2 linked regions of the Lentimicrobium sp. L6 genome follow. The protein of the gene in region 1 interacts with the protein of each later gene in a pairwise test. Links are inferred from orthologs where the notes say so. Each region holds a gene or a part of one and is shown on either strand. Other genes may lie near its edges.

Region 1 (4,009 bases):
TTCAAGCATTAAAAAAACATGGAATTATAGAAGGGTCAGTGCTGGCAGCCAATAGAATATCCAGATGTCATCCATGGGGAACTAGAGGTTACGACCCTGTTCCTGTGATTATTATTAAAGTAACATACAAATCAAAACAAGTAGAAAATAGACTACAATGAGAAACTTTGGTTCAGATAAATTATCAGCATTAGATGCTAAATTCGAAGCTCAAAAAATAGCTTTTGGTCCTATCGCCTTTCAAGCAGTTCGCGTGATGCGAGATTTAGGTATATTAAAAAAAGTAGAGGAGTCTCGTAAAAAAGGCATCCTCGTTGAAGATATTTCAGAAGAATTAAAACTATCAAAATATAGTGTTCAAGTATTACTCGATGCTGGTATTAGCTGCGGTGTGGTGATGCAAAAAGATGATAAATTCATCCTGACTAAAACAGGGTATTTTATTCTTAACGATCCGCTTACCGAAGCCAATATGGACTTTGTTCAGGATGTTAACTATCAAGGATTCTATAACTTAGAGGATTCTGTAATAAATGGAAAACCAGAAGGGTTAAAAGTATTTGGAAAATGGAAAACCATTTATGAAGGACTTTCTTCTTTACCTGAAAAAGTTCAGGATTCATGGTTTAAATTTGATCATTATTATTCCGATTTGGTTTTTCCATTAGTCATGCCACTAATATTTGCTGATAAACCAAAGCACTTATTAGATATTGGAGGAAATACTGGTAAATTTAGTATCAAAGCCGCTCAGTATAATCCAGATGTAAAAATTACCATCCTTGATCTACCAGGCCAACTTAATGTCGCTTATCAAAATATTGAAAGTGTTGATTTATCGGATAGAATAGATGGTTTCCCCATTGACTTATTAAACCCCAAAAACGCTTATCCTAATAATGCAGATGCCATTTGGATGAGCCAGTTTTTAGATTGCTTCTCTGAGGAGGAAATCACTCATCTTTTATCTAGAGCTTTCGATGCTTTAGTTCCAGGTGGAATCCTTTATATCAATGAAACCTATTGGGATCGTCAGAAATATGTGGCTAGTAGCTATAGTTTAAATATGACAAGTTTATACTTCACTGCTTTGGCTAACGGAAATAGCAGAATGTATCACAGTGATGATATGATTCGTTTGGTAAAAAAGGTAGGCTTCGAAATAGCTGAAGATATTGATGGTTTAGGAGTGAGTCATACCCTTTTGAAATGTAAAAAGTAGTATTGGAATACCCGAATAGGGCAAAAGGTATTTTATTCTATATAAATAAATAATATTGAGGATTAGAAATCTAGGAAAATTCCTTTTGATATGGGAAAATCTTTTAACTTTGAATCCTCTAAAAAACAAAAAACCTAATAACAAAATGAGCATACTCGTTAATAAAGATTCTAAAATCATCGTTCAGGGATTTACAGGAACGGAAGGTACTTTTCATGCAACCCAAATGATAGAGTACGGAACTAATGTAGTCGGTGGAGTCACACCTGGTAAAGGTGGACAAACTCATCTCAACAAACCTGTTTTTAATACGGTTGCAGAAGCTGTAGAAAAAGCGGGAGCAAATGTATCTTTAATCTTTGTACCGCCAGCATTTGCTGCTGATGCTGTAATGGAAGCTGCCAGCGCTGGTATCGAAGTCATCGTTTGTATTACAGAAGGAATTCCAACTTCTGATATGGTGAAGGTTAAAGAATACCTAACAGATAAGAATAGCCGTTTAATTGGCCCTAACTGTCCTGGAATTATTACTCCTGGTGAAGCTAAAGTTGGTATCATGCCAGCCTTTATTCATCAACCAGGTAAAGTGGGTGTAGTTAGTCGTTCTGGTACATTGACTTATGAAGCTGTTGATCAGTTAACAAAAGCAGGTTTGGGACAAACTACTGCAATTGGTATTGGTGGAGACCCTATAATCGGAACAACTACAAAAGATGCCATGGAACTATTCATGAACGATCCTGAAACAAAAGGAATTGTGATGATTGGTGAAATTGGTGGTGGAATGGAAGCCGAAGCTGCTCGTTATGTGAAAGAATTTGGTAATAAGCCTGTTGTTGGTTTTATTGCTGGTGCTACCGCTCCTAAAGGTAGAACCATGGGGCATGCCGGTGCAATCATTGGTGGAGTAGAGGATACTGCTGAAGCCAAAAAAGCGATCATGGTGGATTGTGGTATTCATGTGGTTGATAGTCCAGCCGATATTGGCACAAAAATGAAAGAATTATTGGGGTAAAATAGACTTTGAATTTATATATCATCAATTATATAATAAGTGAAACTCTGTTTTTTAATTAAAACGGAGTTTTTTTTTGAGAAAGCCAAAATACTTCTCAATATATCCTCCGAAAATAATACTTTTGCCCCTAGAAATTTGAAGACCAATTTAAGGCGTTTAAATGGTCATCAAATGATTTATAAACTTTTTTAAATATAAAATTATGGCTTACAACTTAAGAAACCGTAACTTTTTGAAATTATCAGATTTCAGCCCAAAAGAAATCAAATTTCTCCTTGATTTATCAATGGATTTGAAAAAGGCTAAATATGCCGGAACAGAGACACAGACACTAAAAGGCAAAAATATAGCTTTAATTTTTGAGAAAGCTTCTACCAGAACTCGTTGTGCTTTTGAAGTAGCAGTTCATGACCAAGGTGGAACAGTAACCTATTTAGGCCCTTCCGGTTCGCAAATTGGTAAAAAAGAATCTATGAAAGATACTGCTCGCGTTTTAGGACGTATGTATGATGGTATTGAATATCGTGGATTTGGACAAGATATAGTTGAAGAATTAGGTGCTCATGCTGGTGTTCCTGTTTGGAATGGATTAACTACTGAGTTTCACCCTACACAAATTCTTGCTGACTTCCTCACCATGATGGAACATAGTGATAAGCCACTTCACGAAGTTACTTTCGCTTATGTTGGTGATGCCCAAAATAATATGGGTAATTCATTAATGATTGGTGCTGCTAAAATGGGAATGAAATTCCGTTCTGTTGCTCCAAAAAGCGTTCAACCAACTGATGTACTAGTTGCTCAAGCTAAAGAAATAGCTGCTGAAACTGGTGCTGAAATCATCGTTACTGATAACGTTGAAGAAGGTGTTAAAGGATGTGATTTTATTTATACTGATGTATGGGTAAGTATGGGTGAGCCAGACGAGGTTTGGAAAACACGTATTGAGTTATTAAAGCCTTACCAAGTGAATAAAGCCATGATGGATGCTACTGGAAACCCAAAGTGTAAATTCATGCATTGTCTTCCAGCTTTCCACAACCGTCAGACAACTGTTGGAGAAGAGATTTTCCAAAAATTCGGTATCGATGGTATGGAGGTAAACGAAGAAGTATTCGAAAGTGAAAACTCTATTGTTTTTGACGAAGCAGAAAATAGATTACACACCATTAAAGCTGTTATGGTAGCCACTTTAGGTGCTTAAGAAATCTGAATAATAGAATATAAGAAAAGCCCTCTCTTGATTGAGTGGGTTTTTTTTGTGCATTTTAAGATAGAACACTGATGACAATTGTTTAGCGGATTGGCATGGACTGGGTAGAACAAGGCTTCCCTTCTTCTGAGTAGATCTGCGAAATAGCTTCTTTTTTAATAAAATGCTCTTTTTGATAAAGGTAATTCTATGATTAATTCGTCTTTTTCTAAGATATTTTGAATTTCAAGAAAAAGTTTTCTCAATTCTCTTGCTTCTTTGATCTCAGATTCTGTGTTTTCTTTCCAATTTATCTTATGGTCAATTCCGTTAATTGTAAATTTGAAACAATAAGAAAAAGTAGGTGATATTTTCACTGTCGATGTTGGTGCATAGTTCAATGGGTATTTATAAATATCAATATTCTTTAATAACTTATAAATCTTTTGTTTCTCTCCAATTGGTAATTGATATGAGATAGTAGTGTCACGTTTCCAATCAATTGTCTTTGTCAGTTTACCTCTATAGGTATCAAGAATGTAGGAATTATCAGCGATATTTGCAATGAAATTAAAAT
Region 2 (4,055 bases), on another replicon or contig:
AGATGAGGTAACTACAACCTTGCTTCATGCCGCATATCCATTAAAGGACAATCGACTTCCTCCAATGGGCTTTAGCACCAGTCACCCCAGCTACGATACGACTATTATTGCTGGTCTTGCAGCTTCAGATGAAACATTCAACCCTTCAGAACAAGGTGGAGATTTGATTAAATACCATATTCCAACCCAGCAATATCAAGGCCAATTAAAGGTCACGGCAAAAGTTTATTATCAAACGGTAGGCTCCAAATGGCTGGAAGATATGTTTAATGAAAGCAGTGAAGATATTGACCTATTTGAAGGAATGTATGAAGCTTCAGATAAAAGTCCAGTTTTAATGGGAACAAAAGAAATTATCAGTCTTGAAACTACTATAAATAAGTTGGAAAACCTCCCCAAGTTCTACCCTAATCCAAGCCAAGGCTATGTCTTTATTGAGAATAATCAAAATTGGGAGCAAATCGATATTTACCATTCCAATGGTCAATTTATTTCAAACATTCAGCTTACTAATCAAGAATTAGTAAAGCTTGAACTTCCTCAAGAAAATGGAGTTTATATGATTCAGCTTAATAATAAAGAGGGTCATTCAGAAATCTTTAAGATTCTAAAAATCTAATAGAACTATGAATCAGAAAAGCGGATTAAATAATATATGTTCTAATCCTCTGCCACATCAAAATTCTTAACCTGATATTTGGTAGGACCATTTATTCTTCCAATGGCACAGCTTGCGTAAGAAACCACAGTGCTTTTTATATTATTTTTTCCTTTTTCAGGATAACCTTTTCTCTTTAACTTCGACTTAATTCGCGCTACAGTATCTTTCCCTTCAAACTCAAGAGTGATTTTGCCAGTTTCAATTTCCACATCAACTTGGCTCACCTTTTCTTGCTTCTTCACCTCTTTTATAATGGTATTTTTACAACCATTACACTTTACGTTTTCTACAAATATTTCTGCGACCATCATTGTTATTTTATTCACACAAAAGTATATAGAATCTCAATAAACACTTATATATTAACACATTTTTATCATTATTTAGATTTAAACTCTCTAAACATAATATTTTTTAAGAAACTATCTTTTCTGCGAATATATTTTTAATTTTGGAGTCGTATTTCTATACAAGTATCAAAAAAACCTAACAAATGAATATACACGAGTATCAAGGAAAAAAAATTCTGAAAAGTTTTGGCGTTAGAATACAAGAAGGTATTGTAGCTGCTACTCCCGACAAAGCAGTAGAAGCCGCCAAAGAATTACAAAAGCAAACAGGAACTAGCTGGTGGGTGATTAAAGCTCAAATTCATGCAGGTGGCCGTGGTAAAGGCGGTGGAGTGAAACTTGCTAAAAACCTAGATGAGGTTAAACAAATTGCAGATCAAATACTAGGAATGCAGTTGGTCACACACCAAACTGGTCCAAAGGGCAAAAAAGTTTTAAAAGTTTTAGTGGGCCAAGATGTTTATTATCCTGGAGAATTTGAAACTCAAGAGTATTATATGGGCGTATTACTCAATAGAGATACTGGAAGAAATATCATCATGTACAGCCCAGAAGGTGGTGTTGACATTGAAGGTGTTGCTGAAAAGACTCCTCATCTTATTTTTAAAGAAGAAATTGATCCTAAAGTTGGTCTTCAAGCTTTTCAAGCTAGAAAAATTGCTTTTAATTTAGGCCTCACTGGTGGTGCCGTTAAAGAAATGGTGAAATTTGTATATGCATTATATGCTGCTTACGAAGGAACTGATTCTAGCATGTTTGAAATCAATCCTGTTTTAAAGACTTCAGATAATTTAATTCTTGCTGTTGATGCTAAGGTAACTCTAGATGATAATGCATTATTCCGTCATAAAGATTTTAAAGAACTACGCGATGAAACAGAGGAGGATCCTATTGAAGTAGAAGCGCGCCGATTCGACCTTAACTATGTGAAACTAGATGGTAACGTAGGTTGTATGGTAAATGGAGCTGGACTAGCAATGGCTACTATGGATATGATTAAAATGAGCGGTGGTGACCCTGCCAATTTCCTTGATGTTGGAGGAACCGCAAATGCAAAACGTGTTGAAGAAGCATTCCGTATCATTTTAAAAGACCCCAATGTAGAAGCTATTTTGGTTAATATCTTTGGTGGAATTGTTCGTTGCGACAGAGTAGCCCAAGGTATTGTTGATGCTTATGCCAATATTGGTGATATTAAAGTTCCTATCATTGTAAGATTACAAGGAACTAATGCTACCGAAGGTAAAGCACTCATCGACAAATCAGGATTAAAAGTATCTTCAGCTATTGCTTTAGAAGATGCTGCTCGATTGGTAAAAGAAGTGGTTGGATAAAACCAGAAATAATATATTTTGAAAGCCGAATTCACTATGAAGTCGGCTTTTTTTATGTTCAGAATACTGCCTTAAGTGTTAAATGCATTTATACTCCTTGCTTACTAAAACAGAAAACCTTATATTAGATCCACAATTATTAAACAAGTTATTCACCTATAACCACAGTCATACAATCTAGATAGATGATATGATATAAAATGACATAAAATGAAGACTCAACAATTTATTTACTTCCCACGACAAGAAGCCAAATGCAATATTCAAAAATTTAATTTCTACCCTGATCTGATTTTAATCTTTGCCAGTAGGTCCATGTTTGCTGATACTCCATTGGTGAATATGCTCAAAAAAGCTTATCCAAAAGCTATCATCACTGGTTGTAGCACTAGTGGTGAAATTAATGGAGTCAATGTAAATGACAATAGTCTGACTGCAACTGCAATTAAATTTGATAAAACAAAACTAAAATATAGCGAGGTAAATATTGGCGACTTCAAGAGTTCTGCTGAGGCTGGCACCCATTTAGTTCAAGGACTAGTAGCCGAAGACTTGAAGCATGTATTTGTATTATCTGAAGGTTTGCAAGTAAACGGGACAGAATTAGTAAATGGAGTAAGAGCCGGATTACCAGAAGGCATAAATACCACAGGAGGCTTGGCTGGAGATGGTGCTTTATTTGAAAAAACTGTAGTGGTTTCAAATTCCGGTGAAGTTAAAAGCGGTCTGATTACTGCCATCGGATTTTATGGGAAAGACATTCAAATAGGTTATGGAAGCCTCGGGGGCTGGGATAGCTTTGGAATCGAACGTTCAGTGACCAAATCGGATGGAAATATTTTATACGAAATTGACAATCTTCCAGCTTTAGAGTTATACAAATCTTTCTTAGGTGAAAAAGCGAAAGACTTACCTGCTTCTGGCCTACTCTTTCCACTCAGCATGCGAACTGAGGCTGGGGCTGAGCCTGTTGTAAGAACCATACTTGCCGTTGATGAAGAAAAACAAAGTCTGACTTTTGCTGGTGATATTCCTGAAGGATCCTTTATTAAACTAATGAAAGCCAATATTGACAGACTCATCAATGGTGCAGAAAATGCTGCTGAGGTGAGCGTAAATCCATTGACTGATAAAACAGCACAATTGGCTATATTAATTAGTTGTGTTGGGCGAAAACTTGTTCTTAAGCAAATGGTAGAAGAAGAAGTAGAAGCTGTTCAAGAAGTAGTTGGCGAAAACGCCATCCTCACAGGTTTTTATTCCTATGGAGAAATGGCCCCTTTCCTCGAAGGTGCAAAATGTGAGCTTCACAACCAAACCATGACCATTACCACTTTTGCTGAATAGAACCCATAAAACTCAAATTACTCAATGCACCGTTTATTAAAAAGACAAATCAAAAAAACATTGTCAGCAGATCTGAATGAATCAGGTCTGCTCGATGATTTTATTGAAGCAGTAAATACCGCCTATAAAAATTTTGATTCAGATTATCAGCAATTAGAACGAACCTTAGAAATTAGTGCTAAAGAATCCTTTAAAGAATTAAGCGATTTCAAAAATGCTATTAGCAAAACATCTATGGTTTTTATTACCGATTTTCACGGAGTCATCACCTTTGCAAATGATAACTTTATTGAAGCTATAGGATATGATAAGAGTGAATTATTTGGCCAAAGAAATCAGAAGTTCAATAGCAATTATCATGGC

Evidence for each region. Proteins that work in one complex are often made in the same cells at the same time.
Region 2: the proteins of sucD (region 1) and sucC interact in binary tests that used the Escherichia coli proteins (3 or more experiments, as listed by UniProt). The link is inferred for Lentimicrobium sp. L6 from one-to-one orthologs.

The regions. Positions count from the first base shown.
Region 1 is NZ_JABKCA010000063.1:18,333-22,341, reverse strand. What follows is about bases 508-3,302. They hold sucD (succinate--CoA ligase subunit alpha), read left to right. Parts: upstream 508-1,367; coding sequence 1,368-2,237; downstream 2,238-3,302. Other genes in these bases: argF (ornithine carbamoyltransferase), read left to right, coding at 2,443-3,302; HNS38_RS15080 (class I SAM-dependent methyltransferase), read left to right, coding at 508-1,222. Also shown: membrane protein insertion efficiency factor YidD, read left to right, coding at 1-161; more of HNS38_RS15080, read left to right, coding at 158-507; more of argF, read left to right, coding at 3,303-3,444; HNS38_RS15065 (hypothetical protein), read right to left, coding at 3,609-4,009. UniProt on the Escherichia coli protein: Succinyl-CoA synthetase functions in the citric acid cycle (TCA), coupling the hydrolysis of succinyl-CoA to the synthesis of either ATP or GTP and thus represents the only step of substrate-level phosphorylation in the TCA.
Region 2 is NZ_JABKCA010000003.1:110,514-114,568, reverse strand. Bases 409-3,249 are described here. They hold sucC (ADP-forming succinate--CoA ligase subunit beta), read left to right. Parts: upstream 409-1,154; coding sequence 1,155-2,345; downstream 2,346-3,249. Other genes in these bases: HNS38_RS01655 (FIST signal transduction protein), read left to right, coding at 2,556-3,249; HNS38_RS01665 (heavy-metal-associated domain-containing protein), read right to left, coding at 661-987; HNS38_RS01670 (T9SS type A sorting domain-containing protein), read left to right, coding at 409-619. Also shown: more of HNS38_RS01670, read left to right, coding at 1-408; more of HNS38_RS01655, read left to right, coding at 3,250-3,692; HNS38_RS01650 (ATP-binding protein), read left to right, coding at 3,753-4,055. UniProt on the Escherichia coli protein: Succinyl-CoA synthetase functions in the citric acid cycle (TCA), coupling the hydrolysis of succinyl-CoA to the synthesis of either ATP or GTP and thus represents the only step of substrate-level phosphorylation in the TCA.